DNA from 2 places in the Arthrobacter sp. SLBN-83 genome. Region 1 is predicted to be linked to the other one. Evidence: predicted binding sites of a transcription regulator. Region 1 holds the regulator's gene; the other holds the start of a gene.
The links. The regulator HrcA, encoded in region 1, represses chaperone genes, less so after heat shock. The targets are predictions, from matches to a motif close to TTNGCACTCGNNNNNNNCGAGTGCNAA.

Region 1 (9,598 bases):
GAAGGCGCAGTCCGCGGCGGACGGCGTTTCCCAGGGAGCGGAGATCAATGGCCATCCGGACAGCCTATCGGCGGGGTTGCGCTGCCGAAACGCCGCTGGATGTGCCGGTCAGGATGCGGTGGCGGGGTCCCGGACGTGGGACACTGGATGTTCAAGATGTGCGGCTGGACCGCAGGCACTTTTTCGCGTGCCTGACGGATGGCTGCAGAAAAGCCAACAGTAAGGACCCTGCGTGTCTCCCATGGCCCGCACCGCACCGGTGCCCGCCGCGACAGATCCGGCAATCATTCGGAACTTTTGCATCATCGCGCATATTGACCACGGCAAGTCCACCCTGGCTGACCGGATGCTGCAGTCCACCGGGGTTGTCCAGGCGCGCGACATGAAGGCCCAGTACCTGGACCGCATGGACATCGAGCGTGAACGCGGCATCACCATCAAGTCCCAGGCTGTCCGCATGCCGTGGGAGGTGGACGGGGTGAGTTATGCACTGAACATGATCGACACCCCGGGCCACGTTGACTTCACCTACGAGGTGTCCAGGTCCCTGGCCGCATGCGAAGGCGCAATCCTGCTGGTGGACGCGGCCCAGGGCATCGAGGCCCAGACGCTCGCCAACCTCTACCTGGCCATGGAAAACAACCTCACCATCATTCCGGTGCTTAACAAGATCGACCTGCCGGCGGCGCAGCCGGAAAAGTACGCAGCCGAGCTGGCCAACCTGATCGGCGGCGATCCCGAGGACGTCCTGCGTGTATCCGGCAAAACCGGCGTCGGCGTGGAAGCACTGCTGGACAAGATTGTCAGGGACCTGCCCGCGCCGGAGGGTAACCCTGATGGTCCGGCCCGTGCCATGATCTTCGACTCGGTCTACGACACCTACCGCGGCGTGGTGACCTATGTGCGTGTGGTGGACGGCATGCTCCACCCGCGGGAACGCATTCAGATGATGTCAACCAGGGCCTCGCACGAGCTCCTGGAAATCGGCGTCAGCTCGCCGGAACCCACACCCTCCAAGGGGCTGGGCGTCGGTGAAGTGGGCTACCTGATTACCGGCGTGAAGGACGTGCGGCAGTCCAAGGTTGGCGATACGGTCACCAACCTGGCCAAGCCGGCCGCCGAGTCGCTGCCCGGCTACGCCGATGCCAAGCCCATGGTGTTCTCCGGCCTTTATCCACTGGACGGCGCCGACTACCCCGTACTCCGCGACGCCCTCGAAAAGCTCATGCTCAATGACGCCGCGCTGGTGTACGAACCGGAGACTTCCGCCGCACTGGGCTTCGGGTTCCGTGTCGGCTTCCTGGGCCTGCTGCACCTGGAGATCACCCGCGAACGCCTGGAGCGCGAATACAACCTGGACCTCATCTCCACCGCGCCGAACGTGGAATACGAGGTGACCCTGGAGGACAAGAAGGTGGTCCGCGTGACCAACCCCAGCGAGTACCCCACGGGCAAGATCGCCGAGGTACGCGAACCCATGGTCTCCGCCACCATCCTGGCCCCCAACGAGTTTGTGGGCGCCATTATGGAGCTGTGCCAGTCACGTCGCGGCGTCATGAACGGCATGGACTACCTTTCCGAGGACCGGGTGGAAATCCGCTACCGCCTGCCGTTGGCGGAAATCGTCTTCGACTTCTTCGACATCCTCAAGTCGAAGACCCGGGGCTACGGCTCCCTGGACTGGAAAGCCGACGGCGAGCAGGTTGCCGACCTGGTCAAGGTGGACATCATGCTCCAGGGCGAGCAGGTGGACGCCTTCAGTGCCATTACCCACCGGGACAAGGCGTACGCCTACGGCGTGATGATGACCGGCAAGCTCCGTGAACTCATCCCGCGGCAGCAGTTCGAGGTGCCCATCCAGGCGGCCATCGGTTCCCGGATCATCGCCCGTGAAAGCATCCGGGCCATCCGCAAGGACGTACTGGCGAAATGCTACGGCGGTGACATCTCGCGTAAGCGCAAGTTGCTGGAAAAGCAAAAAGAAGGCAAGAAGCGCATGAAGATGGTGGGCACGGTGGAAGTGCCGCAGGAGGCATTCATCGCCGCCCTCACCACGGACGAATCGAAGGACAAGGCAAAGAAGAAGTGACCACCGCGCAGCGGGGGACGCGCTGATGCCCAGCGTCCTTCCCCTCGGCGACCCGGCGCCGTCGGACGGTCTGCTGCCTGCACAGGCAGCTGACGGTGCGGCGGGCCGGGCATTCGGCCTGTATGTCCACATTCCCTTCTGCGCCGTGCGTTGCGGATACTGCGACTTCAACACCTACACCGCCACGGAACTGGGCGGCGGCGCATCCCAGGATGCGTATGCCCAAACGGCGGTGTCGGAAGTGGCTCTGGCGGCCAGGGTGCTGACCGGTTCCGGCTTGCCGGAGCGGAAGCTCAGCACGGTTTTCTTTGGCGGTGGCACGCCCACGCTGCTGCCCGCAGACGACCTTGCGGCGATCCTGCGCGCTGCGATCGACCAGTGGGGCATTGAGGACGGTGCCGAGGTCACCACGGAAGCCAACCCGGACTCGGTCACCCCTGAGTCCCTGGCCATCCTCAAGGAAGCCGGTTTCACGCGTGTGTCCTTCGGCATGCAGTCCGCCGTTCCGCACGTCCTCAAGGTCCTGGACCGCACCCACACGCCCAGCCGGGTTCCGCAGGTGGTGCGGTGGGCCCGGGAAGCCGGCCTGACTGTCAGCCTTGACCTGATCTACGGCACGCCGGGGGAGACGCTGGCCGACTGGCGCCACTCCCTGGAAACCGCCCTTTCCTACCAGCCTGACCACATCAGCGCATACGCGCTGATCGTCGAGGAGGGCACCAAGCTGGCAGCCCAGATGCGCCGTGGCGAGGTCCCGGGAATTGACGACGACGACCACGCCGACAAGTACGAGCTCGCCGACCAGCTCATCACCGAAGCGGGGCTCGGCTGGTATGAGGTCAGCAACTGGGCGCGCACTCCGGAGCAGGCGTGCCGGCACAACCTCGCCTACTGGCGGGGAGACGACTGGTGGGGGATCGGGCCCGGCGCCCACTCCCACATGGGCGGGGTCCGCTGGTGGAACGTCAAGCACCCATCCGCCTACGCCAACCGGCTGTCGCAGGGGCTGTCGCCGGCTGCCGGCAGGGAAACCCTGGACGCAGAAACCAGGAAACTGGAAAAAGTCATGCTCGAGGCACGCCTGCAGTCGGGACTCGAGGTGTCAACGCTCAGCGCTGCGGGGCGGCACGAGGTGGCCGGGCTGATCGCGTGCGGCCTGGTGGAGCCCGCGGCCGCTTTCCGGGGACGCCTGGTCCTGACCCTCAAGGGCAGGCTGCTGGCAGACGCAGTGGTCCGCCGCATCCTCCCGGACTGACCTGGGCCGCTACTTAATCCAGCGCAGGTTGTACTGGTAGCGGTGCGGCTGGCCGCGGTTGACGTGAATGCCGGCGGCCACGGAGAAGCACGTGAGCGCCACCCAGATCAGTGTGGCGATGACCGCGAAAATGTTCCCCACGTACGGAATGAAGACCAGGATGTTGGCCAACACCGCGGCGATGGTGGGCGGCAGGCTGAAGTTCAGCGCTTCCTTGGACTCCTGGGCGGTAAACGGCCCGCGGTCGCGGAAGATCAGGTAGATCAGCAGCGAGGGGATGCACCCCAGGATCCCGCCGAAGTGCGCCAGCGTGGCCCATTGGCGGTCTTCGCTGGCCGTAAGCGGCAGGGCGTTGGCGGGTACGCCATGGTACTCGGAACGGCCCTGGCCGTCCCTGTGATCACGTGCGTTTTCTGCCACAGTCTGTGTCCTTCTGAGGTGCAAGTTGGTGCTGACTACTACCAAGAATACTGGCTTTGTGGCCGTTGCCCGCCCGTCAGGGCACGGTGAGGAAATCGATGACTTCCTCAACCCGGCCCAGCAGGGACGCTTCGAGGTCCGCGTACGTGCGTACGGCGCCCAGCAGCTTCTGCCATCCGAGGCCGATGTCTTCCTTTGTGGCGTGGGGCCAGCCGAAGGCTTTGAGGATCCCGGTCTTCCAGTCCTGCCCGCGGGGGATAGCGGGCCATTTTTCGATGCCCAGGACTGCAGGGCGGATCGCCTGCCAGACGTCCACGTAGGGGTGCCCGACGATCAGGACGTTTCCGGCCGCGCCCGGGGACGCCATGACGGCGTCGGCGATCCGGGATTCCTTTGAATCGGGAACCAGGTGGTCCACCAGCACGCCGAGGCGGCGGCCCGGGCCGGGCCTGAACTCTGCGACGGCAGCGGCCAGGTCGTCGATGCCGTGGAGGGGCTCGACGACGATGCCTTCCACGCGCAGGTCGTCTCCCCAGACTTTTTCCACCAGTTCGGCGTCGTGCTTGCCTTCCACCCAGATCCGGCTTGCCTTGGCAACCTGGGCGCGCTGGCCCGAGACGCGCACCGAACCGGAGGCGGTCCTGCCGGCGGGAAGACCGACGGCGGCTTTGGGCGCCGGCGGCATCAATCGGATGGGCTGGCCCTCAAGGAGGAAACCGAACCCAAGCTTGAAGGACCGGGACTTTCCGCGGCGGTCCTCCAGTGCCACGACGTGCATTCCGCCGGACTTCTCCACACGGGTCACGGCGCCCACCCAGCCGGACTGTACTTCCTCAAGCACCATGCCGCGCTCCACGGCGACCTCGGGCAGCTCCGCCCGTGTGGGAGCGGAAATGCCCCGGGGGCCCCAGTTCTGGTAATCCATGGAATCGATCCGCCTAGCGCTAGCTCCTCAGCCCGGGAGTTTCGCCCGGAGCGGTACCAATGCTAACAACGGGCCGAGGCATAATAGACTGTTAGCACTTAGGCATGTCGAGTGCTAACCCCTGGGTGGCACCGGGCGGGGCGGGCGGCCCCGGACCATGGATGGAGGTGGAGAGTGAGCGAGCCACGCAAACTGGAAGTACTGCGGGCCATCGTGGAGGATTACGTCCACTCCCGCGAACCGGTTGGGTCGAAGGCCCTGGTGGAGCGGCACCATCTTGGTGTTTCCAGCGCCACCATCCGCAATGACATGGCCGCCCTGGAGGACGAGGGGCTGATTACCGCCCCCCATACCAGCGCCGGCCGGATTCCCACCGACAAGGGCTACCGGCTCTTTGTCGACCAGATCTCGGCAGTCAAGCCCCTTTCGGCGGCAGAACGCCGTGCCATCCAGACCCTCCTGGAAGGCGCGGACGACCTCGACGACGTACTGGACCGCACGGTCCGGCTGCTGTCGCAACTGACCAACCAGGTGGCCGTGGTCCAGTACCCGCACCTGAGCAGGGCACTTGTCCGCCACATCGAATTCGTGCTGCTGGCACCGCGGAAGGTCCTCGTGGTCCTCATCGCCAACAGCGGCAAGGTGGAGCAGCGCGTCCTGGACGTCGGCCAGGACCTTGGCGACGACGCGCTGGCCGAGTTGCGCACCCGTTTCCTGGCTGCCCTGGGGGGAACCCGGCTGAGCCACCTCGCCCAGGCCCTTCCCGCCGTCGTGGCTGCAACACCCCACGCGCAGCGCCAGGCGGCACACGCGCTGGCACTCGGCCTGGAGGCGCTGGCCCAGAGCAGCCGGGAAGACCGCATGGTCATGGCCGGCACCGCCAACCTCGCCAGGTCCAATGTGGACTTTCCCCTCAGCATCGGCCCTGTGCTGGAGGCGCTCGAGGAACAGGTGGTGATGCTGCGGCTGTTGAGCGAGATGGCCCAGGACCACCGGGGCGTGGCCGTCAGCATCGGAAGGGAGAACCCCTATGACGGCCTTGCCGAGGCCTCCGTGGTAGCCACCGGCTACGGTCCGGACAGCGCAGCCAAGGTAGGAATCCTCGGTCCTACCCGAATGGACTATCCCACCACCATGGCCGCCGTCAGGGCGGTAGCCCGTTACCTTTCCAGGATTTTGGGGCCCTGACTCTTGGCCGCCGGAGCTTGCTCCGACTGTGGAACGAGAGCCCTGGCCGACCAACTGAACGCAGTACTACAAGGAAGAGACACGAATTTTGAGCAGCCACTATGACGTCCTTGGAGTCTCACCCGAAGCTACAGGGGAAGAGATCAAAAAGGCCTACCGCAAGCTGGCCCGCACCCTCCACCCGGACGTTAACCCAGGTGCCGACGCTGCAGAACGCTTCAAGGCGGTAACGCACGCCTACGAGGTCCTTTCCGATCCCCAGAAGCGCAGGATCTACGACACCACCGGCAATGAAAACGGTACGGACAACGGCTTCGGCGGTGCCGGCTATGCAGGCCAGGGATTCGCGTTCCAGGACATCTTCGACACCTTCTTTGGCGCCGGCGGCACTTCGGGCCCGGCGTCGCGTGTCCGCCGCGGCCAGGACGCACTCATCAGTGTCCGGATCGACCTCCGTGACGCCGTGTTCGGAGTCAACAAGAAGCTCGAGGTGGACACCGCCGTGGTCTGCCCCACCTGTGACGGATCATGCTGCCGCCCCGGGACCCAGCCGGAACGGTGCGACATCTGCGGCGGCAGCGGCCAGGTCCAGCGGGCGGTCCGCTCCATCCTCGGCCAGGTCATGACGGCAGCCCCCTGCGGCACCTGCGAGGGCTTCGGCACGGTCATCAAGGATCCCTGCAACGAATGCAGTGGCCAGGGGCGCATCCGCAGCCGCCGGTCGCTGACCATCAAGGTTCCCGCCGGCGTCGCCACTGGTACCCGCATCCAGCTCTCCGGCCAGGGCGAGGCAGGCCCTGCAGGGGGGCCGGCGGGTGACCTGTACGTGGAGATCCGCGTCAACAACGACCCCACGTACGTGCGCGAAAGCGATGATCTGCACGCCACCCTGCACATCCCCATGACCGCGGCGGCCCTGGGCACGGACGTCAGCCTGGAAACCTTCGACGGTACCCAGGAGATCGACGTGAAGCCGGGAACCCAGTCCGGCGAAATCATCACCCTGCGCGGTTTGGGTGTCACCCATCTGAGGGGCTATGGCCGCGGCGACTTGAAGGTCCATCTGCAGGTGGACACCCCGGCCAAGCTCGACTCCGCGCAGGAGGACCTCCTGCGGCAACTTGCCAAGCTCCGCGGTGAGCAAATCACCGAAGGCAAGTTGGCCGCCAGCGGCGGTATGTTCGCCAAGCTCCGGGACCGGTTCGGGAACCTGTAGCGGTGAGCAACCCCGTCTTCTTCACCTCCGCCGGGTCCCTGGACGCAACGACGCCGGGCCGCATGTTCGTCCTCGAAGGGGCGGAGGCGCGGCACGCCGTCACCGTGAAGCGGTTGGCGCCGGGCGAGGCCGTGGATATCGTCGACGGCGCCGGCACCCGGATGACCGGAAAAGTCGTCTCGGCCGCACCGTCCGGGCTCGAGGTGGAGTGCAGCAGCCTGACGGTGGAAGACAGGCCGGACATCCGGCTGGTACTGGTCCAGGCCCTGGCCAAGGGAGACCGTGACGAACTGGCCATCGAGACAGCCACCGAATTGGGCATCGACGCCGTGGTGCCCTGGCAGTCTGAACGGTCCATCGTCCGCTGGAAAGGCGACCGCGCAGCGCGGGCGCACGCCAAGTGGGAGTCAACAGTGACGGCGGCCGCCAAACAGGCGCGGCGTGCCTGGATCCCGGAGGTGCGGGCCGCCGTCGACACCACAGGGCTTGCCGCCGCCGTGGAAGCGGCGGACCTTGCGGTCATCCTGCATGAAGACGCCGTGCGGCCGCTGCGTACCGTCCTTGAGGCGTGGCAGGGGAGTGCAGGCACGGGCCCCCGTGAAATCCTGCTGATCGTGGGCCCGGAGGGCGGCATCAGCCCCCGGGAGGTAACCAAGCTCTGCGACAAAGGCGCTGTGACGGCCCTGCTGGGGCACCATGTCCTGCGGTCCTCCACAGCCGGCCCGGCCGCCGTCGTGCTGGCCAGCGACATCCTTGGCCGTTGGACCGCTACCGGACCTTAAAGGACCTCGTGTCCTCGTTCTTGTCAGGCTCGCCGCCGGAGCCGGCCTGCGCTACCCGGAGCTCGTAGTCGCCTGGCGGCAGGTTAAGGCCAAGCGTGAAGGCGCCCGCCTGTCCCTGCTCCGCGCCGGCCGTGGTTTCACCGTTCAGGAACGGGGCCTTGCTGCCGCCGTCCCCCGTCCGAAGGAGCTGCCAGTGGAGCTTCGCCCCGGGGGAGGTGCTGCGTCCTGTGATCTTCACGCTGCCGCCCGGCACCTCGGCGTTCTCCTGGGGGTCGATAATCCATACCGGCGCCACCAGGCCTGCTGCCCGCGTCATGAGTGCGCCCAGCTGGATCTTTCCGAACGCGACGTAGTCCGTATGGCCGTCCACCAGGATCCGGACCCGTATCTGCTGACTGGTGTCGATCAGACCCGAACTGGCCGCCGCTGCGGTGGCGGTGTAGATCAGCTGCTGGATGGCCCGCGCCGCCATGTCTGCGTCGAGGTTGCTGTTAAAGGCGTCAGCGGAGACATCTACGGTGATGACATCCTTGCCTGAAATGGAAGTGGCCAGCTTGTCCGGGTTCTGCCAGGGTGTGAAGAAATCAGGGTCCAGGGGCTTCTCCGACATCATGGCGCGCAGGGCCCGGGTTACCGGGTTGTCCTGCTCGGGGACGTCCCGGAATTCACGGTAGAGGAAGATATTCGTACCGCTGCGGCCAATCCAGTAGACCGGGGCCTTGTTGGAGGACTGCGTGGTTTCCAGTGGGGCGCTGGTGGAGGGGGCGTCCGGCATGGTGCCCCCGGAGGCGGGGACCGATGCAGTGGTGCCTGCAGGTGAGGGCCCGCCCTCTGCCGTGCAGCCGGCCAGGATCGGAACAAGCACGAGGATTCCCGCAAGGACAGCCGGGCGCACGCGGCCCATGGGTCGTCCTGCCCATTTGGGCGCAGAGGTTTCCGGCACTGTCCTGCCCATGTCCTTTCCTGGCGTGGCGGGCCGATCCCCCTGGCGGCCTGGCGTCCCAGCAGATGCTGGATTTCCAGCATTGCACAGGGGTGCGCGCGGTCAGCCGCTCTGTGCCTCCTTCCGGCCAACTGCAACTGGAACGATATGAGGCCGATATGAAGTTGATATCTAAGTTCTTGTTTAGGAGCCATTTCATGGGTGGCGTGGACGCTTCCAGAGAGCCGGATATCCGCTCCTTACCCGTGCTGGCGTAAGATAAAGGGATCGCTGGGCAGGGTGCACCGCGCAACGGGCACCGGCATCAGCCAAACGCAAACAAGTGATGTCGATCTTCGAGGGGACCACGGGCCTGCGGGCCAGCACCATGACTGAATCAGCAAATGGTAAGCGCCGGCTCAACACGGGCGAAGGCAGTCCGGGGGAATTTCCCCACTCCATGCCCGGCACCCGGACCGAAGTTGTCCTCTTTGAGAACACAGACCAGATGGTTCAATCACTTGGCAGCCACGACGAGGCGTTGCGCTTCATCGAAGAGCAGTTTCCCGACGTCAATTTCCACGCCCGCGGCAACGAACTGTCCATCAGTGGCCCCGTCACGGACGTCCCCCGGATTATGCGGCTCCTTCAAGAGGTCCGCGGACTGGTGGCCAGGGGCACTGTCATCACGCCCGCGGTACTGCAGCAGCTGGTGTCGCTCCTGCGCACCCAGTCGCTGCAGAATCCCGTGGACGTGCTCACCCACGACATCCTTTCCAGCCGTGGCAGGACCATCCGGCC
Region 2 (19,929 bases), 3.1 Mb from region 1:
AGCAGCCGGAATGTCCAGGGTGGCCGGCGGGAGTCCCATACCGGAAGGCGCCGGTGCTTCCGGGGCACGTCCGCGGCCATCCTGGCCGTGTGAACGGTCCTGGTGCGCGCCCGGGTGGTGTCCGCCGGGGAACCCAGGGCCGGACCGTGCTGCCACGCCCTGCTGGTAGGCCGTGGCCGCGGCCCTGGCCCGCTCGTCGGCGGCCTCATTGAGGTCATGCCCGGCGTGGCCCTTGACCCATTCGAACGTGTAGGTACGCCCTGCCAGTTCGCGGTCGAGTTCCTTCAGCAGCTCTACATTCAGGACAGGTTTCCCGTCAGCCTTGCGCCAGCCCTTCCGCTTCCATCCCGGCATCCACTTGGTAATGGAGTTGATGACGTACTGGCTGTCACACAAAATGCGCAGGTCCTCCCCGGGGAGGTGTGCCGTCGCCCGCAGAAGGTCAAGGACAGCCATGAGCTCCCCCTGGTTATTGGTCCCGTGCGGCCAGCCGCCTGCCCGCCAGCAATTGTCATTCACATACCAGGCCCAGCCGGCCGGGCCGGGGTTTCCCAAGGCCGAACCATCAGCCGCTGCAGTAATCGTCACCAATCCATCCTGCCAGAAGCAGCTGACAATAAGCTGCCGCGGGCGTGCTGCACCCCGTCCTTCTGCGCCTGCCGCAGCGTCGAGGCGCGTCCCGCTTCTCCGGCCTTCATGGTGAGATTTTCGGAAAACGCTTACCGAAAGCCTTGACGAGGTTACCGTCCCGCGAAAGAATCGCAGCACACCAACTCAGAAAGCGGTTTCTCGAATTGTCATCCTTGGCCCCAAGGCTGCCACAGCGCGACGAAACCAACCGGAAGGAACATCAATGACGATTCCAGTAGTAAGCCGCCGGAGGTTTCAGCTTGGCGCTGCGGCCGTGGCTCTATCCATCCTGGCCACGGGCTGCGGTGCCGCCGGCGGGTCCGGCGACAACGGTCAGGTAACCCTGCGGTTCACCTGGTGGGGCAACGAATACCTGAACGGACAGACAAACAAAGTCATCGCCGCGTTCGAAGCATCCCATCCAAACATCAAGATCAAGGCCGAGCCGGGCGAATGGTCCAGCTACTGGGACAAACTGGCAACCAAGACCGCCGCCAACGATGCGCCCGACGTCATCCAGATGGACCAGAAGTACATTGCCGAATACGGCGGCCGCGGCGCGCTGCTGGACCTGTCCAAGCAGAACGGCATCGACACGTCGAAGCTGGACAAGGAGGCACTCGCATCAGGCCAGTACAGTGGCGCGCAGTACGGACTGAGCACCGGCCAGAACGCGTATGTCATCATGGCCAACACCAAGGTGTTTGAAGCAGCAGGCGTTCCCCTTCCCAACGACAAGACCTGGACATGGAAGGACTTCACGGACACGGCGGCGAAGATCAGCGCCGCCGGCGACGGTAAAAACTATGGAGCGGCGTACGGCAGCAACGAGGCCGACCTGATCATTTGGCTCCGCCAGCATGGCGAGAACCTGTACTCAGGGGACGGGAAGCTCGACTTCCAGGCCGCCACGGCTGCCTCCTTCTGGGAGCGGCTCAAGGAGCAGCGCGATTCAAAGGCCAGTCCACCGGCCAACGTCGCGACGGAAGACGCAGGAGCGAGCCTTGAGCAAAGCCTCTTTGGCACCAACCGGGTGGGCATGGCATGGTGGTGGACCAACCAGCTGGGCTCGCTGGAAGCCACCACCGGAAGCAGCATCAAGATGCTGCGCGCCCCGAGCGTGGACGGCGCCTCGGCCAAAAACGGCATGTACTACAAGCCCACCATGTTCTGGTCCGCTTCCTCCCGTTCCAAGCATCCCAAGGAGGCAGCAGAGTTCATCAACTACCTCACCAACAGCCCGGAGGCCGGCGCTATCCTCATGACGGACAGGGGCGTGCCCACCAACAGCGAAATCGTCGCCGCCATCACGCCCTCGCTGAAGCCTGCTGACACCACTGTGGTCAACTTCCTCAAGGACATCGCCCCGGATATCAAGGATGCGCCGCCGGTGCCGCCGGTGGGTGCCGGCAGCGTCCAGAACGTGATCAAGCGCTATACGGATGAAGTGTTGTATGACCGGCTGACCCCGCAGGCTGCCGCTGAAGCCTTCACGAAGGAAGTCCAGGGAATGCTGGATTCAGCCAGAAAGTAATCCGCAGCAAAAATGCGGCCCCCTCACCAGGAGGGAGCCGCATTTTTCTGTTGGCGGGAGGCGATCCCGGCCGGGAGGCTTAGAAGCCGCCCATACCGCCCATGCCACCCATGTCGTCGCCGCCGGCAGGAGCAGCAGCCTTCTCCGGCTTGTCAGCAACCACTGCTTCGGTGGTGAGGAACAGGCCGGCGATGGAAGCCGCGTTCTGCAGGGCAGAGCGGGTCACCTTGACGGGGTCGTTGACGCCCGCTGCCAGCAGGTCGGTGTACTCACCGGTTGCTGCGTTCAGGCCGTGGCCGGCGGGCAGGCCGCGGACCTTGTCGACAACTACGCCGGGCTCCATGCCGGCGTTGAAGGCGATCTGCTTCAGCGGGGCATCGATGGCAACGCGGACGATGTTGGCGCCCGTTGCTTCGTCGCCGGACAGCTGAAGGTTGGCGAACGCCTTGGCACCGGCCTGGATCAGGGCCACGCCGCCACCGGCGACGATGCCTTCTTCAACTGCAGCCTTGGCGTTGCGCACTGCGTCTTCGATGCGGTGCTTGCGCTCCTTGAGCTCAACCTCGGTTGCGGCACCGGCCTTGATGACTGCAACGCCGCCGGCCAGCTTGGCCAGGCGCTCCTGCAGCTTCTCGCGGTCGTAGTCGGAGTCGGAGTTCTCGATCTCGGCGCGGATCTGGGAAACGCGGCCGGCGATCTGGTCGGCGTCGCCGGCACCTTCGACGATGGTGGTCTCGTCCTTGGTGACAACAACCTTGCGGGCCTGGCCCAGGAGCTCCAGGCCGGCGTTCTCCAGCTTGAGGCCAACCTCCTCGGAGATGACCTGGCCGCCGGTGAGGACGGCGATGTCGGCCAGCTGGGCCTTGCGGCGGTCACCGAAGCCCGGAGCCTTGACGGCAACGGACTTGAAGGTGCCACGGATCTTGTTGACGATCAGGGTGGCCAGGGCCTCGCCCTCGATGTCTTCGGCAATGATCAGCAGCGGCTTGTTGGACTGCATGACCTTTTCCAGGACAGCAACCAGTTCCTTGACGTTGGAGATCTTGGAGTTGACGATCAGGATGTACGGGTCCTCGAGGACCGTTTCCTGGCGCTCGGCGTCGGTGACGAAGTAGGCGGAGATGTAGCCCTTGTCGAAGCGCATGCCTTCGGTGAGCTCGAGCTCCAGGCCGAAGGTGTTGGACTCCTCGACCGTGATGACGCCTTCCTTGCCCACCTTGTCCAGGGCTTCGGCGATGAGGGCACCGATCTCGTCGTCACCGGCGGAGATGGAGGCGGTGGCCGCGATCTCTTCCTTGGTTTCGATTTCCTTGGCGGAGTTCAGCAGTTCGGCGGTGACAGCGTCAACGGCCTTCTCGATGCCACGCTTGAGGGACAGCGGGTCGGCGCCGGCGGCAACGTTGCGCAGGCCTTCCTTGACCAGTGCCTGCGCCAGGACCGTGGCGGTGGTGGTGCCGTCACCGGCAACATCGTCGGTCTTCTTGGCAACTTCCTTGACCAGCTCGGCGCCGATCTTCTCGTAGGGATCGTCCAGCTCGATCTCCTTGGCGATGGAAACACCATCGTTGGTGATCGTGGGGGCGCCCCACTTCTTTTCGAGGACGACGTTGCGTCCACGCGGGCCGAGGGTGACCTTAACGGCGTCGGCGAGGGTGTTCAGGCCACGCTCAAGGCCGCGGCGTGCCTCTTCATCAAATGCAATGATCTTGGCCATAACGGCAGTAGTCCTTTCGGGACAGTCGTTAAGAATGAACCTTCGCTGCAGTGCCCGCGACGGACGATCCTTTGACGGCGGCCTCTGTATGCCTCCGCCTGGGGATCTCACTGAAGTGAGGTGTTTCTTTCGCTCCTCGACCGGTGCAGGGCGCCGCCGGCCGGAACCAGGCGTTGCTTTAGCAGTCGGTACGTCAGAGTGCTAACTCAATAATTAGCACTCCCCAGGTGAGAGTGCAAGCGATAAGACGCCGGACAAGGCGCTGGCCGCAGCCCCTTCGCCCAGGGCGATCAGCCGGAGTGTCCAGCTGTTTCGTGCCCGGTGGGGCTTGGGTTGTTGTCCGCTCCGTAGGTGAAGACGGAGAAGGCGGCTGTGGTGATGTCCCCCTTGGCGTCGAAGGCCACCGGGCCGGATTCGCCGTCGTAATTTATGTCCGGGCCCGCGGCGAGGCCGCCAAGGCACTCCTTGTAACTCAGGCAGGGAGCCTGCGGCGCGCCCGTTCCGGAGGCCGCCGTTCCGCCGGAGACGGGAATGAGGTTCGCGGCAATGGACCGGCCCGCGTCATCCTGCGCCCGGGCAGCTGCGAGGGCCGCCAGCGTCACGGCGTCATACGTTTCGGCAGCGTAGGAGACGTCCTTCAAGGAGGGATCCACCGCCAGCAGCTTGGCCTGGAAGCCCGCGGTGGGGAGCTGGCCGGGGACGACAGCACGGGCGCCTTCGAGGGCCCGGGACGGCAGCACGGATCCGTAGCGGGCGAAGGCACCGTCGCTGAGGATGACCTTCGAACCGCTGACGCCGGCATTGTGGAGTTCGGCCAATGCGCCCTGGGCGCCGTCGCGGGCCACCAGGACGACGGCGTCCGGCGCGGCTTTGGCGGCAGAACGTGCGGCTTCGGCGGCATTCCCGGGTTTGAAGCCCACCCCGGGCAGGACCTTGATTCCGGACTGTTGGGCAGCTTCGGTGACGGCGGCGGACAGGTCCTTGCCGTAGGAACCCTCCTGGTACAGCACACTGATGCTGGCGGCACCGGCGTCCTTGGCGAGTTTGGCAAGCACGGGACCTTGTGCGACGTCGGCTGCGGCCGTCCGGAAATAGTAGCCTCCGCTGGCGCTTGTGGAGAGGGCGGCAGCGGTGTTGGCCGGGGAGATGAGCGGCACGTGGGTCCGGGACAGGATGTCCACGGCGGCGGTTGCGTGGCTGGAGTCGGTGGGTCCGATCGCTACGTCCACCTTGGCAGCCACCAAATCCTTGGCCTGGGCTGCGGTGTCCTGGTCCTGGTGCACCGGAAGCAGTTCCACGGGCCGGCCCTTGTGTCCACCGGCGGCGTTGATGTCCTGGATGGCTGCCTTGGCGGCAGCCAGCTGGGGTGCGTTGAGGAAGGCATTGTCGCCGGTGTTGTCAAGGATCAAACCCACCCGGAGGACGCCGTCGCCCGAAGCCTCCGCGGGCTCCGTCCTGGCGTTGCCGCCGGTGCCCGCGCAAGCCGTCATGGAAAGGAGGCCCGCCAGGGACGCGGCAAGCACCGTGCGGACGCGGACCGGGGAGCGGTGAGCCGGCATCATTGCGCGGGCCGGACGTTTTCTGCCTGCGGGCCCTTTTCGCCCTCGCCGAGGTCCAACTGCACCCGCTGCCCCTCGGTCAGGGCGCGGTAGCCCTCCCCCTGGACCGCGGACCAGTGCACAAAGACGTCGTCACCGGAGCCGTCAACGGTGATGAAGCCATAGCCCTTCTCAGCGTTGAACCATTTCACGGTTCCCAGTGCCATGTGCGGCTACCGGTAGCCCGGGCCGAGCACCACCACGAGCGGTACCTGGAATTCGGTACTGCTCACCACTGTGGGGATGTTCAACAGTCCGGCAAGTTCCTGGGCACTGGCCAGTTGCTGCGGGCCGGCATAGAAGATCACGGACGACTTCTGCGGGGCGCCGGACCAGTTGCCTACCTGGCCGGGCCGCCAGCCGTCAGCCTGGACTGTTCCCCCCACGCGGCTGGCCAGCCCCGCCGTGCCGGCGGCGTTGTAGACGGCCACTGGCTGGGTCTTGTCGACGACGGCCTGCTGGTTGGCGGAAGCGCTGGGCTCGGGCTCGCTGCTTTGGGTTGGTGCGGCCGACGCGGACGGCGCCGGGACGGACGCCGGTGCAGACGAGGACTGGGTGGGCGAAGGGGTGGATCCGGTTCCGGCCAGCGGGGCTGATTCAACGGTTGCCGACGCCTGGCTGGCGGTGGAGTTGAAGCCGAGCTTGGGAAGGATCAGGAAGGAGACCAGTCCAATGGCAAGGGCCGCAACGCCCACCGCAAGGATGGGCCACAGCCGCACACGGGACGGGGCCGATGCCGTCCGGTGGACACCTTGTCGCGACGCGGCCTCCGGGACCTTGTCGAATTCATCGCGGGCGTATCTGGTCATGGTGGAAGGACATCCTTGTAGATTGCGGCTGTTGTCCCGGCCTTGGGGCGTCTAAGCGTCGGATCCCAGGCGCCGGGCGGTGCGTGCACGGTGGCGCGACGTACGTAGTCTACGCAATCTCTTCACCAGCATGGGATCGTGGGCCAGGGCGTCCTCGCGGTCGATCAGTGCGTTGAGGAGCTGGTAGTAATGCGTCGCGGAAAGATCGAACAGGTCACGGATGGCCTGCTCCTTGGCCCCCGCATACTTCCACCACTGCCGTTCCAGGGCCAGCATCTGCTGTTCGCGCTCGGAGAGCGAGGACTCACGGAGGGTGAAATCCGCCAGGAGGGACTTCCCTGGATCCTGCTCCGGCAGGTGTTCCCGGGCCGGTTCCGCCACGGCGCACTCCTTCGCTGGTTACGGTCAATGTATCACCCCTATGCTAGCGGCCGAATAACAGGGGTGTCATTTGCGGTGCCTGCAACAATGGAACGATGTTTGAATCGGATGCGCTGTTCGAGCTGCAGCAGGAACCGGCGGACGCCATCAGCTTCGCGGACCTGGCGGAGCTACCGCTGGCGGAGCTCATGGCAGCCGATTGGGCCGCGGCCCTCCACGGCGTGGAAGGGCAACTCCGGAAGGTGCTTACTTTCGTTGCTGCAGAGGAGGCCGCCGGGCACCAAATCCTCCCGCCGCCGTCGAACGTCCTGCGCGCCTTCCGCCAGCCCTTGGCGGACGTGAAGGTGCTCATCGTGGGGCAGGACCCCTACCCCACGCCGGGACACGCCGTAGGGCTGTCGTTTTCCGTCGAGCCGCACGTCCGGCCCCTTCCCCGCAGCCTGGTGAACATCTACCGGGAGCTGGAATCGGACCTGGGCGTTCCGCCGCGCGTCCATGGCGACCTGTCTGCTTGGGCGGACCAGGGCGTGCTGCTCCTAAACCGGGTGCTCACTGTCCGGGCGGGGGCGGCCGGTTCGCACCGTGGCAAGGGTTGGGAGGAAATTACGACGGCGGCAGTCACCGCGCTGGCGAACCGCAAGGCTGCGGACGGGTCCAGGATGCCGCTGGTGGCGGTGCTGTGGGGCAAGGAAGCCGAGGGCGTCCGGCCGCTCCTGGCCGGAGCCCCCGCTGTCAGCAGCGCCCATCCCAGTCCGTTGTCCGCCTCGCGCGGGTTCTTTGGCTCCCGGCCGTTCAGCCGCGTCAACCAACTGCTGCGGGAACAAGGTGCGCTGGACGTAACCTGGGAACTGCCGCCGTCGCCCTAGCTTAGGCTTGCCTTATGAGCACTGTCCCTGCCGCCACCAGCGCCACCAAGAAGAGCCGCCCCCAGGTAAACCTGAGGGTGCTGCGCAAGGAGCAGTTGTCGCCGCACATGGTCCGGATCGTGGCCGGCGGCGAGGGCTTCAGCGACTTCACGAACAACGGGTTTGTGGACCGCTACGTGAAAATCGTCTTTCCACAGCCCGGCGTCCAGTACCCCTCCCCCCTTGACCTCTGGGCCATCCGAGAGACCATGCCGCGCGAGCAGTGGCCCTTCACCCGCACCTACACCCTGCGCTGGGTGGATCCGGAGGCCCGGGAGCTCGCCATCGACTTCGTGGTCCACGGCGACGAGGGCCTGGCTGGACCGTGGGCGGCCAATGCCCAGGCGGGCGACCTGCTCACCTTCACCGGTCCCGGTGGCGCCTACAACCCAAACCCGGACGCGGACTGGTACCTGTTTGCCGGTGACGAAGCAGCCCTGCCCGCCATCGCTGCCTGCATCGAGTCGCTGCCGGCCGAGGCAACGGGGCTGGCCTTCCTGGAGGTCGGCTCCGAGGCCGATATTCAGCCCATCTCCGCCCCTGCCGGGCTGAACATCTCCTGGCTGCCGCGCAACGGGGCACCGGCAGGTTCCAGCGACCTGCTGGTGAACGCTGTGGCCGGGGCCGAGTGGCCCGCAGGTACTGTGGATGTCTTTGCCCACGGCGAACGCGGGTACATGAAGGCCCTGCGCGAGGTGTTCTTCAAACAGCGCGGCCTGGAGCGCCGGCAGGTGTCCCTTTCCGGGTACTGGGCGCAGGGCCGGGTGGAGGACGTGTTCCAGGCCGAGAAGAAACTGCCGGTCGGCCAGATCTAGGCTCCGCCTGCTACGGCGCGGCCGGCTTGGCGGCGTCGCGCCCGGGCTGGCGGCGTCCTGCCCGGGCTAGCGGCGGCGGGCCCGGCGCCGCTCGTTACTGGCCAGGCTCCGGGTGAGTGGACGGGCCAGGACGTCGCCCAGGACGATGCCGCCTGCTGTTCCCAGCACAATGGCCCCGGCACTGAGCATCCCTCCGGCGCCGGCCAGGATCTCGGCTTCTTCAACAGTGAGCACGTACATGGAGCGGAAGATCGTGAGGCCCGGCAGCAGGATCAGTGCCGCGGGTACGGCAACCACAAGCTGCGGCGCACCCATCCGCAGGGCCACCACCCTGGCCAGGAGGCCAATGACGACGGCGGCAATGGCCGGTGAGAACCTGTCGCCGATCCCCAGCAAACCGCACCCGAGCAGCACCAGGTAGCCGGCAACGCCAACGGCCGCCGTGGGCAGCAGCAGGTTCCACGTGGTCTGTTCGGTGATGCCGATGGCCATTACCGCCGCGGCCACGAAGACGACCAGGACCCAGAGATCGTAGGCGGGCGGGAACGTCTGCGTGACGTCGATGCGTTGCAGCCCGGTCAACTCCCCCACCACGAAGGCAACGGCAATTCCCGCCACGATGGCGCCGAAGGTCAGCAGCGTGGACAGGAACCGTCCCGCCGCCGTCACGGGGAAGCCGTTGATGGCGTCCTGCACGGAGGACACCAGGCGCCCGGTGGGGAGGAGCAGCAGGATGCCGCCCACCACCACGATGGACGGCGATGCGGTCAGCCCGAACTGCCACAGCAGGAGGGCAAGGATGGTGACCACGAACGAGCAACTGGCGGTGATGAAGAAGTCCGGGACCCGCCACCGGCCCAGCTGCCTGGCAAGGAGGCTGATGCCGATGTTGGCCACGAACGCGATAATCGAGGACACCGGGCCGCCGCCCAGCACCCCTACGAACACGGCAGCGAAAACACCGAACGCAGCCGTGACCATCCAGCGGGGGTATGGCTTGGGGCTGGTGATGGCCTCATTGAGCCTGCGGATTGCCTCGTCGCGGCCCACGCCGCCGGCGACGATGTCTGTGACCAGCTGGTGCACCTTGGCCAGGCCCGCATAGTTGTTGGTCCAGGAGCGCACCACGCGCAGCAACGCGATGGGGGTCTGGTCCTTGGGCGCGTAGTTGATGCCGACGGACTGGTTGGTGATGTCCACCTCGATGTTCTTCAGCCCCAGGGCGGCAGTGACGGCAATGATGCTGGTTTCCACTTCCAGGGCACCAGCCCCGTAGCGGAACATGGTCTCGGCCAGGTGCAGCGCAAAGTCGAGGGTTTTGCGCGCGGACTGATCCACGCCGCCCACCTGGATGGTGGGGTTGGCGTACGGGCTGCCGGCCAGGCGGTCAACGATACTCAGGGGGGCCGTGGGCGGATTCTCGCCCTGCACCAGGCGGCGGATCATCCGCCGGGCCGCGGCATCCTGGCGGAGCTGCGCAGGAGTCAGCGGTTGGGTTTTGGGCAGGCCGTCAGTTTTGGGCCGGTACCCTGGCTGTTCGGGCCGGTCGTTCATGCCCGCTTCCTCCCTGTGCGCATTGGATAGTGGTGCGCTGGTCGCTTGATGACGCGCTGGTCGATAGTGCGCGGTTGGCTATGGTCAGGCTGCGCGCTTCAGCGGCAGCTTGCCCAACACGGTACGGGCTGCTGCCACGGCGGAGCGGGCCAGCCGGTTGGCGTGGAAGACGGCGGGCCGCACCGGCAGGACGAAGTCGCCCACCAGCTGGACCACTTCCCCACCGAATCCCTTCTTGAATTCGTAGCCGCCGTGGCCTTCCTCGTCCTGCCCGGAAATGCCGAAGGTGCCGTAGAAGTTGTAACGCGGGTACCCCTTCTCCAGCGCGTGCAGCATCATGCCCCAGTAAAGGGAGGTTGCGCCGTTGAAGTAGATGTAGTCCTGGACGGTGCCGCCGATGACGCACACCACCTCGTCGCCGTAGCAGACAAAGTGGATGGCGGCCACGGTGGCGGTCCCCACGGAATCGGGGAACCGTTCGATGTCCTTCAGGCTCCGCTCGTAGCTGTCCACCAGGTCCTGGACCACTTTGAGCCGGTTGGCTTTCTTCTTGCTGCCGGTTTCCTCCACCTCCCGGCGGAGGTCCGCTGCGGTGGCTGATTCCTCGGCCAGGCGCTCCGTGATGGATTTGCGGTAGGCCGGGATGTCGATCTTGGCCATCATCAGCTTGGTGAACTCCGGCGACGTGGTGCGGAGCAGGTGCTCGTAGTAGGCGCGTTCGCGGTAGACAAAGCCCTTTTCGTCACCGGCGCGGCTCAGGGCGCCGTAAAAATCGTCCAGGGTTTCCAGGGTGGCCTGCTCCAGGAAGACGCCGTTCTTTTCGGCTTTCCGGATGGCTTTCCGGGTGCGGTAGCTGGTGCCCATGATCAATTCCTCGGCGTCCTGGATGCCCACGAGGTTCTTGATGAACATCCAGTTGACGTTGACGAAGTTCATGTCCAGCCCCTGGTGCTGGAACCCCAGCCGCTCCAGGTGGGCCACCAGCGGGCGGTTGTCCTCGATTTCCGGGTGCTCGGCGCCGTCGGCGTCCCGGGCGATGTACCGGATGTTGGGCGAGATCCGCAGCTCGGCAGCTTTGCGCCCTGCCGCATGCTTGCGGAGAAGTTCGACGACGGCACGCACCAGCTCCCGGTCCGTGTAGTCCATGAGGGGGCCCTTGGCGCATTCGCAGACGGTGTAGCCCAGGCGGGTGGTGGTGTAGTTCAGCTTTCCGGCGGCGACGAGTTCGCCATCGCGGCGGACCCCGAAGAGCTCCACCTGCTGGCCACGGGCACGCTGGAAGCGGGCAAAGTCGATGGACTGCAGGAAGCTGTTCTGCGGATGCTTCAGGGCGAAGGCCTCGAAGTCGGCGTCGCTGAGGTTGGCGTATTCAAGCCCGGTAGCGGCGGAAACTGTATTCAAGGGGTGACCTTCTTCTCGACTCTTCGCGGCCTTTGGGCACGCACTGTATGGAGGGTTGTTAGGCGGAGGATGTTTAGGCTGGCTGTGTTCGCGGCAGGGCCGGCTTGCCCGGCTTGGCTGCGCTGGATTTGCAGCCCTGCCGGCTGCAGCTCAGTAGAACTGTTGGCCGGTGCGTGCGGTTTCGATCCTGCGGAGCACCTTTTCTCCGCCGTTGACCCACAGCCGGTGCCGGAGCGGGGACAGCACGTAGTCATGGCAGCCCACAAAGTCGGTCACCGTCTTGGTGAAGCTGGTTTTGAACATCCCCATGCCGTAAAGGTTGTGGGTTTTGTCCTTGATGCGTGCAGCCGGCGGCGTCCCGCAGAAGTCGTATTCCGTGCAGCCGAGTTCCTGCATCCGTTTAATGGCAGTCCACTGCACCAGGTGCGAATCCCCGTACTGCTTGCGGTTCTGGGTGGAACCACCGTCCTTGTAGGTGGCCTTGGCACCGTAGTTGATGACGAAGGCGCCCACGCTGGGCTTCCCGTCCTCATACGTGAAGAAGAAGTTGCCCTGGCCGCGGTTGCAGAACTCGTCCCAGAACTGTGCGTAGTAGTCGTAGCTGCGCAGGGGCATGGAACCCTTGGCGTTGACGGTGTTGGCCATCAGGTCGTACAGCGCCCGGTAAGTTTCGGGTCCCTGCTCCTGCCGGACCACCTGGCAGCCCTCCTTCTCAGCGCGCCGGACTGCATTTCTGGCGCGGGAGGAGATGGCTTTAAACACTTCCTCCCCAGTGCCGGAGATGTCCAGCAGGGCGGTGGAGTCGTTGGACTGGATGTTGGGGGCTTTGACCAGCTTGGCCGCCTGCAGTTCCCGCTGCGCGTCCGCGGAGTCGACGATGTCCGGCTCCACCTTGATGGTGAAGACGTTCAGTTTGCTGCTGCGGACGAAAGCCGCGCACGCTTCGAGGGCGGGCCGCAGGTCCGCAGCGTCCGCCAGGTCAGGACCCTTGATGAGGTACCAAAGCCGTCCCAGGACAGGGAAGCGCTTTTCCAGCACCAGGTTGTAGCTGGGGTTTCCGCCGCCTTCCATCACCAGGAACCGGACTTTCCAGCCACTGCCGTTCTTGACTGATGCGTAGGCGGCCGACTGCAGCATGTTGCCGCCGTTCGGGTTGGCCGTGACGTGCTTGTCCCAGTTCTCAATTTCCTCGGCTGTGGCAAAACGTGCGGTGAATTCTCGCAAGGGGGCCGTGTCCAATCGGGTTTGTGCGCGGTTTCGGTACTTCTGGATGCGTGCGGACATGCAGCCTCAAGTCTAAAGCCTGATGCGCTCCCGGCCTTTCCCCGACCCGGTCGGAATGGCCCGTCTCACGCTGCTGGACGCCGTCTTGACGGGGCTTGGGGCGTTCAACAAGGGTGGGGGTATGAGGCCGGATGGGGAAGAGACAGCCGCTCCTGCGGGCACCGGCAGGCAGCCGTACAGCGCCGGGGTTCAGGTCGCTGCGCTTATCGGGTTCCTGGTGGCGTCCCTGGTTGTGGCGGCGTTGGGCGGGCTGGCGTCGGCGGCCAATGTCACCGGCTGGTATGCCACGGCGGACAAGGCTCCCTGGTCCCCGCCGAACGGCGTGTTCGGTCCGGTCTGGACTGTCCTCTACACGGCGATGGCTGTCGCTGCCTGGCTGGTCTGGCGGAAACGGACCAACCGGACCCGGCCGGCCATGACGGTCTATGTCCTCCAGCTGGTCCTTAACCTCGCCTGGACCCCTGCATTTTTTGCCCTGTACCCCGCCCTCGGCACGGCAGCCCTGTGGCTGGGTCTGGCGATCATCCTTGCCCTGATCGCCGCCGTCGCCTTCACGGTTTTGTATTTCGGTCCCATTAGCCGCACCGCCGGGCTGCTCCTGCTCCCCTACATCTCATGGCTGGTGTTCGCCGCGAGCCTGAACTGGTGGGCGGCAGCGCACAACTAGCCGCGGGGCGAACACCGGCTGCATCCGTCAGCCTGTTCTTCCACTCCGGCTTCTTCCACTCCGGGCTGTAGCCGGGTGTCAGCATTCGACGACGTTGACGGCGAGGCCGCCCATGGCGGTTTCTTTGTATTTGTCGCTCATGTCTTTGCCGGTTTCGCGCATGGTGATGATGACTTCGTCGAGGGAGACCCGGTGGGTGCCGTCGCCCCAGAGCGCCATTTTCGCGGCGTTGATCGCTTTGGCGGCGGCGATCGCGTTCCGTTCGATGCAGGGGACCTGGACCAGCCCGCCGATCGGGTCGCAGGTCAGGCCCAGGTTGTGTTCCATCGCGATCTCGGCCGCGTTCTCCACCTGGGCCGGGGTGCCGCCCATGACCTCGGCCAGGCCGGCGGCGGCCATCGAGGACGCGGACCCCACCTCGCCCTGGCAGCCGACCTCGGCCCCGGAGATCGAGGCCTGTTCCTTGTAGAGCACCCCGACGGCGCCGGCGGCCAGCAGGAACCGCACCACCACACCGTCCCGGTCCTGTTGCGTGGCGGTGTCCATGCCGGGGGCGAAGTGCAGCGCGTAATACAGCACCGCAGGGATGATCCCGGCCGCCCCGTTCGTGGGCGCGGTGACCACCCGGCCGCCGGAAGCGTTCTCCTCGTTCACCGCCAACGCCACCAAGTTAACCCACTCCTGCCAATACCGGGCATCGTGCGGGCCCGCGTCCCACGCCGCGTCCTGGTCCTCCTCCCGGCCGTCGGCGCATTCCTTTTTCAGCCGTTCGTACCAGTCCGGGGCCCGGCGGCGGACCTTCAACCCGCCCGGCAGCACCCCGTCCCGCTTCAACGAGGTGGCCACGCAGTTTTCCATCACGGACCAGATATGCAGCAGGCCCGCCCGGATCTCCCCCTCATCCCGGGAGGCCTTCTCATTGAGGAGCATCACGTCCGCGATGCCCAACCCGGTGTTCAGGCAGTGCTCCAGCAGCTCCGCCGCGGTCCGGAACGGCAACGGCAACTCCTCCTTGGACGCGTCCAGTTCCTGCTGCGCCGCGTCCTCCTCACCCTCACGGACGATGAACCCGCCACCGACCGAGAAGAACGTCGCCGCATGCAGGACCTCCCCGCCCGCATCCGCCACGGTGAAGGTCATCCCGTTCGTGTGCCGCGGCAGCACCGTCAACGGGCGCAGCACCATATCGCCCACCCCGTACGGCAACGCCACCCCGCCACCGGAACCCTCCACCACGGCAGCCAGGTTCAACATCCCGGTCTCCGCGATCGACGCCAGCCGCTCCTCCACCTCATCCGGCAGGATCAGCTCAGGATGAAACCCCTCCAACCCCAACAGGATCGCCGTCATCGTCCCGTGGCCATGCCCCGTCGCCGCCAGGGACCCATACAAATCCACCCGCAACGAAGCCACAGCACCCAACACCCCGGCCCCCACCAACTCCTCCGCAAAAACAGCAGCAGCCCGCATCGGCCCCACAGTATGAGACGACGACGGGCCAATACCGATCGAAAAAAGATCAAAAACGCCAACAGCCATGCTGGTTCCTAACTAAGAATCTGGTTCGGTTGGGGTGGCCGGGTTGGATGCACCTGGCCGAATTCCTCCGCGTGCTCGGTCGCGTAGACGCCCGCTAAGCGGACGTGACGCTCCCTTAGACGCACGGCTCCGGAACCCGCCCAGTCGCCAACGGACGTCACCAAAGCGACGCGGCGGCAGGAAACGATGCACCGGGCATAGATTCGGCCGCCCAAGGGAAGTTCACGCACCTTGTCCGCCTACTTCCTCAGCCCTGGCCGCTGGCCAACTCCTCGCACAACTGAAACCTCCGCAGGAGGGGCCGGCGGAGCCGGACTTTTCGAAAGCGTGCTCCCCACCGTCTCCCTAACCTCGCAAGCTCGGCCAGGGAACCCTGACGGCGTGGGCCCAACGCACGCGTGAAAATGTCCGGTCCGGTGGTCCCAAAGCCAGCCACGGACCACCGCGAGGCGCCCTACTTGACCCGCTTGTAGAACGGGAGGTCGACGACTTCGAACGGTTCTGCCTTGCCGCGGAGATCAATTTCCAGGGCCGTGCCGGGTGCCGAGTATTCGACGTCGACGTAGGCCATGGCGATCGGGTAGCCGAGGGTGGGCGAGGGCTGGCCGGAGGTGACTTCGCCGACGGTGGCGCCGTCCTTGAGGACGGGATAGTGCGCGCGGCCGGCGCGGCGGCCCTGGCCTTTGAGCCCCACGAGGCGGCGGCCGGAGGTGCTGCCGGCGCCGGCCTCCTTCTTGGCTGCCAGGGCGGCTTTGCCCACGAAGTCGCCTTCCTTGGAGAGTGCGACGACGGGACCAAGGCCAGCGGCGAACGGGTCGCCCTGCAGCGACAGTTCGTTGCCGTACAGGGGCATCCCCGCCTCGAGGCGGAGGGAGTCGCGGGAGGCGAGGCCGGCCGGAACCAGTTCCCCGTCGTCGGCGATGGCGATCAGTGCCTGCCACAGCGCGGCGGCATCGTGGTTGTCCACGAAGATCTCGAACCCGTCCTCACCGGTGTATCCGGTACGGGCCAGCAGGAGTTCCTTGCCTGTGCCGCCCACCAGGAAGGGAACCTCGACGGCGGCGTAGTACTTCAGTTCGCTCACCAGGGAATGCTGGGCGGCCGGAACCAGGCGCAGCAGGAGTTCCTGGGCCTTGGGCCCCTGCACCGCTACCAGGGAGGTGCGGGCCGAGGCATCATCCACCACCACATCGAATCCTGCGGCACGCTCCTGCAGTGCTGCAGCCACCACGGCGGCATTGCCGGCATTGGGCACCACCAGGAAGACGTCGGTGCCATCCTGCGCGGCGGGACGCCGGTAGGTGATGAGGTCGTCGATGATCCCGCCGTCTTCATTGCAAATCAGGGAGTACTTGGCCTTGCCCACGGCCATGGCAGAGATTTTCCCCACCAGGGCGTAGTCCAGGAACGCGGCAGCGTCCGGGCCGGTCACCCAGACCTCGCCCATGTGGGAGAGGTCGAACAGGCCGGCAGCCTTGCGGACCGCGTGGTGTTCTGCCAGTTCGGAGCTGTACTTCAGCGGCATCTGCCAGCCGCCAAAATCGGTGAAGGACGCGCCCAGCTTCTTGTGCTCGTCGTACAACGCTGTGTATTTCTCGGTCATGGTGGCAGGCCTCAGTTCTCGAACTCGGAGAGCGGCGGGCAGGAGCAGATCAGGTTCCGGTCCCCTGCCGCGCCGTCGATGCGGCCCACCGGCGGGAAGTACTTGTCCTGCTTGTGGTGGGCGGGGAAGGCGGCCTGCTCGCGGGTGTAGGCGCGGTCCCAGTCGGAGCTGACGACGGCGGCTGCCGTGTGGGGTGCGCGGCGCAGCGGTGAGTCTGCAACGGCAAAGTCGCCGTTGGCCACCTGGTCAATTTCCTTGCGGATGGTGATCATGGCCTCGATGAAGCGATCGATCTCGGCCAGGTCCTCGGACTCGGTGGGCTCCACCATCAGGGTGCCGGCCACAGGGAACGCCAGGGTGGGGGCGTGGAAGCCGAAGTCGATCAGCCGCTTGGCCACGTCCTCGGCGGTCACACCGGTCTTCGCCGTGAGCTCGCGCAGGTCCAGGATGCACTCGTGGGCAACGAGGCCGCCTTCACCGGTGTAGAGGACCGGGAAGTACTCGTTCAGCCGCGAGGCGACGTAGTTGGCAGCCAGCAGTGCGGACTTGGTGGCCTCGGTCAGGCCCTCGCCGCCCATCAGCTTCACGTACGCCCAGGAGATCGGCAGCACGCCGGCCGAACCGAACCGGGAGGCGGAAATCGGCACGTCGGTGGCTCCGGTGCCGGCATTCCAGGTGGTGGCGTCGCCGGGCATGAACGGTGCCAGGTGTGCCTTGGCTGCGACCGGGCCCACGCCGGGGCCGCCGCCGCCGTGCGGGATGCAGAAGGTCTTGTGCAGGTTCAGGTGGGACACGTCGCCGCCGAACTTGCCGGGCTGCGCCAGCCCAACGAGCGCGTTGAGGTTGGCACCGTCGATGTAGACCTGTCCGCCGGCGGCGTGGACTGCGTCGCAGACTTCGCGGACGTCGCCGTCGTAGACGCCGTGGGTGGAGGGGTAGGTGATCATGATGCAGGACAGGGCGTCCTTGTTGGCCTCGATCTTGGCTTCCAGGTCAGCGTGGTCGATGGTGCCGTCGGACGCAGTAGCCACGACGACCACCTTCATGCCGGCCAACACCGCGGAAGCAGCATTCGTGCCGTGGGCCGAGGCCGGGATCAGGCAGACATTGCGCTGCTGCTCGCCGCGGGAGTGGTGGTAACCGCGGATCGCCAGCAGCCCCGCCAATTCGCCCTGGGACCCGGCGTTGGGCTGGATCGAGACCTGGTCGTAGCCGGTGATGGCGGTGAGGTCCGCTTCCAGGTCCGCGATCAGTTCGCGCCAGCCTTCGGTCTGGGAGTCCGGGGCGAACGGGTGGATGGAGGCGAACTCCGGCCAGGAGATGGCTTCCATCTCGGCGGTGGCGTTCAGCTTCATGGTGCAGGAACCCAGCGGGATCATGGTCCGGTCCAGCGCCAGGTCCCGGTCCGAGAGCTTCCGGATATAACGCAGCAGCTGCGTTTCGGACCGGTGCGTGTTGAACACCGGATGCTGCAGATAGTCGGAGGAACGCTCGACGGCGGCCTCCAGCCCGAATCCCCCGCCGCCGGCAACGGCATCTCCAGCAACGGTGGCCCCGAAGATGTCGGCAACCTGGGCGACGATGGCCGGCGTCGTGGTTTCATCCAGGGAGATGCCGATGGTGTCCGCGTCGATGCTGCGCAGGTTGATGCCGCGCGCTTCAGCGTCGGCGACGATGCCGGCGGCGCGCCCGGGGACGCGGACCGTCAGGGTGTCGAAGAAGCTCGCATGCAGGACCTCCACGCCGGCAGCGGCAAGCGAGGCCGCGAGGGTGCGGGCATGGCCGTGGGCGGTTGCGGCGATCGCCTTCAGCCCGTCCGGGCCGTGGTACACGGCGTACATGGAAGCGACGATGGCCAGCAGCGCCTGCGCGGTGCAGATGTTGGACGTGGCCTTTTCACGGCGGATGTGCTGCTCTCGCGTTTGCAGCGCCAGGCGGTAGGCGGGAACACCGGCGTCGTCCTTGGAGACGCCAACCAGGCGGCCGGGCAGCGAGCGCTCCAGCCCCTTGCGGACAGCCATGTAGGCGGCGTGCGGGCCGCCGAAGAACAGCGGGACACCAAAGCGCTGGGCGGAGCCGACGGCAATGTCCGCGCCCTGCTCACCGGGAGGGGTGATTAGGGTCAGGGCCAGCAGGTCGGCGGCGACGGTGACCAGGGCGCCGCGTTCCTTGGCGTTGGCGATCACGGCGGACTGGTCCCATACCCGGCCGGAGGCGCCGGGCTGCTGGAGCACGATGCCGTTGATGTCGCCCTCGGGCAGGCCCTGGGACAGGTCTGCCACTTCAACCTCGAAACCCAGCGCCTCGGCGCGGCCCTTGACGATGGCGATGGTCTGCGGCAGGACGTCGATGTCCAGGACGGTCTTGCCGTCCGCAGCGGGCTTGGCTTTGTTGGCGCGGCGCATCAGCAGGACGGCTTCGGCGACGGCGGTTGCTTCATCCAGCAGCGAGGCGTTGGCGATGGGCAGGCCAACCAGGTCCTGGACCATGGTCTGGAAGTTCAGCAGGGCCTCGAGCCGGCCCTGGGAAATCTCCGGCTGGTACGGGGTGTAGGCGGTGTACCAGGCCGGGGATTCAAGGATGTTGCGGCGGATCACAGGCGGTGTGACCGTGTCGTAGTACCCTTGGCCGATCAGCTGGACGGCGGTCTTGTTCTTCCCGGCAAGCTTCCGCAGCTCCGTGAGGACCTCGACCTCGCTGAGGGCGTCCTGAAGCCGGAGGGCGGTTTCCTGGCGGATGACCTTGGGAACGGCCGTGTCCACCAGGGAGTCGAGGGTGTCGTAGCCCACGGCTTTGAGCATGGTGTCGACGTCGGCCTGGCGGCGCGCACCGATATGGCGGTCTACGAAGGTGGTGGAGGCTGGGGTAACCGGCACGAAGGAACTCCATTTACTCAGGCGGCGCAGGGTACGCCACAGCTATTCGGGTTCCTCCCCGCTCTGTATTGGACCTGAGAGTTTCCGCGGTGCCTGCCTGGCAGGATCCGCTTGCACCGTCGGTGAGCACAACAGTTCTTCGGCTCCCCAAGGGAGGAAGGGCAACTGCCTGCTGCTTTCCAGAGGCGCCTCGCCGCGGCGGTACAGGGGCCTGCGAGATTCCTGGGGAGGATTTGCTCCTACGGCGCCTGCCTGTACTTTCGGCAGAACTCTCCCGCCGCAGATCAAAGGCTATTCATTTGTTGGGTCATGACGGCCGGTGGCAGCCCTCACAACTCTCCATTGTCCTACGCCCCGCCCCTCCCGGCAAATGGCAAATCCTACCGGCGGAGCCGCTCCAGGGCAGCAAGGAGTTCCTCCACGTCAGCGGCCGCTCCCCCCGCCGGCGCAGGCGCCACTGACAGCATGGCGTTGAAGTACAGGCCGTCGCCCATATAGAGGACCGCCTTCGCCAGTCCCGGACCAACATCCGCGGCAATCTCGTCCAGCCAGCGCTGCTGGATGGCCGCGAACCGGCGCCGCGTCTCCTCATGCGCCACCTCGGCAAGCCTGGTGGCGG

Region 2: a site for HrcA is predicted at 4,057-4,083, ahead of groL (chaperonin GroEL). Genes of this name have one in related genera too.

What each region holds. Positions count from the first base shown of each region.
Region 1 is NZ_VFMX01000001.1:3,621,856-3,631,453, forward strand. Features, by position in the region: gene lepA (translation elongation factor 4) at 233-2,089, shown strand; gene hemW (radical SAM family heme chaperone HemW) at 2,115-3,344, shown strand; gene FBY30_RS16995 (DUF4870 domain-containing protein) at 3,354-3,764, opposite strand; gene FBY30_RS17000 (DUF3097 domain-containing protein) at 3,841-4,689, opposite strand; gene hrcA (heat-inducible transcriptional repressor HrcA) at 4,864-5,877, shown strand; gene dnaJ (molecular chaperone DnaJ) at 5,966-7,093, shown strand; gene FBY30_RS17015 (16S rRNA (uracil(1498)-N(3))-methyltransferase) at 7,096-7,875, shown strand; gene FBY30_RS17020 (GerMN domain-containing protein) at 7,862-8,779, opposite strand; gene FBY30_RS17025 (PhoH family protein) at 9,186-9,598, shown strand, end outside.
Region 2 is NZ_VFMX01000001.1:539,573-559,501, forward strand. Features, by position in the region: gene FBY30_RS02400 (ribonuclease HI family protein) at 1-588, opposite strand, end outside; gene FBY30_RS02405 (ABC transporter substrate-binding protein) at 854-2,164, shown strand; gene groL (chaperonin GroEL) at 2,244-3,878, opposite strand; gene FBY30_RS02415 (ABC transporter substrate-binding protein) at 4,169-5,437, opposite strand; gene FBY30_RS02420 (cold-shock protein) at 5,437-5,643, opposite strand; gene FBY30_RS02425 (LytR C-terminal domain-containing protein) at 5,650-6,285, opposite strand; gene FBY30_RS02430 (DUF3263 domain-containing protein) at 6,337-6,666, opposite strand; gene FBY30_RS02435 (uracil-DNA glycosylase) at 6,762-7,532, shown strand; gene FBY30_RS02440 (siderophore-interacting protein) at 7,547-8,386, shown strand; gene FBY30_RS02445 (threonine/serine ThrE exporter family protein) at 8,453-9,940, opposite strand; gene FBY30_RS02450 (peptidoglycan bridge formation glycyltransferase FemA/FemB family protein) at 10,025-11,341, opposite strand; gene FBY30_RS02455 (lipid II:glycine glycyltransferase FemX) at 11,492-12,625, opposite strand; gene FBY30_RS02460 (TspO/MBR family protein) at 12,747-13,292, shown strand; gene FBY30_RS02465 (L-serine ammonia-lyase) at 13,371-14,831, opposite strand; gene gcvT (glycine cleavage system aminomethyltransferase GcvT) at 15,286-16,434, opposite strand; gene gcvP (aminomethyl-transferring glycine dehydrogenase) at 16,446-19,310, opposite strand; glycine riboswitch at 19,500-19,597, opposite strand; gene FBY30_RS02480 (TetR/AcrR family transcriptional regulator) at 19,691-19,929, opposite strand, start outside.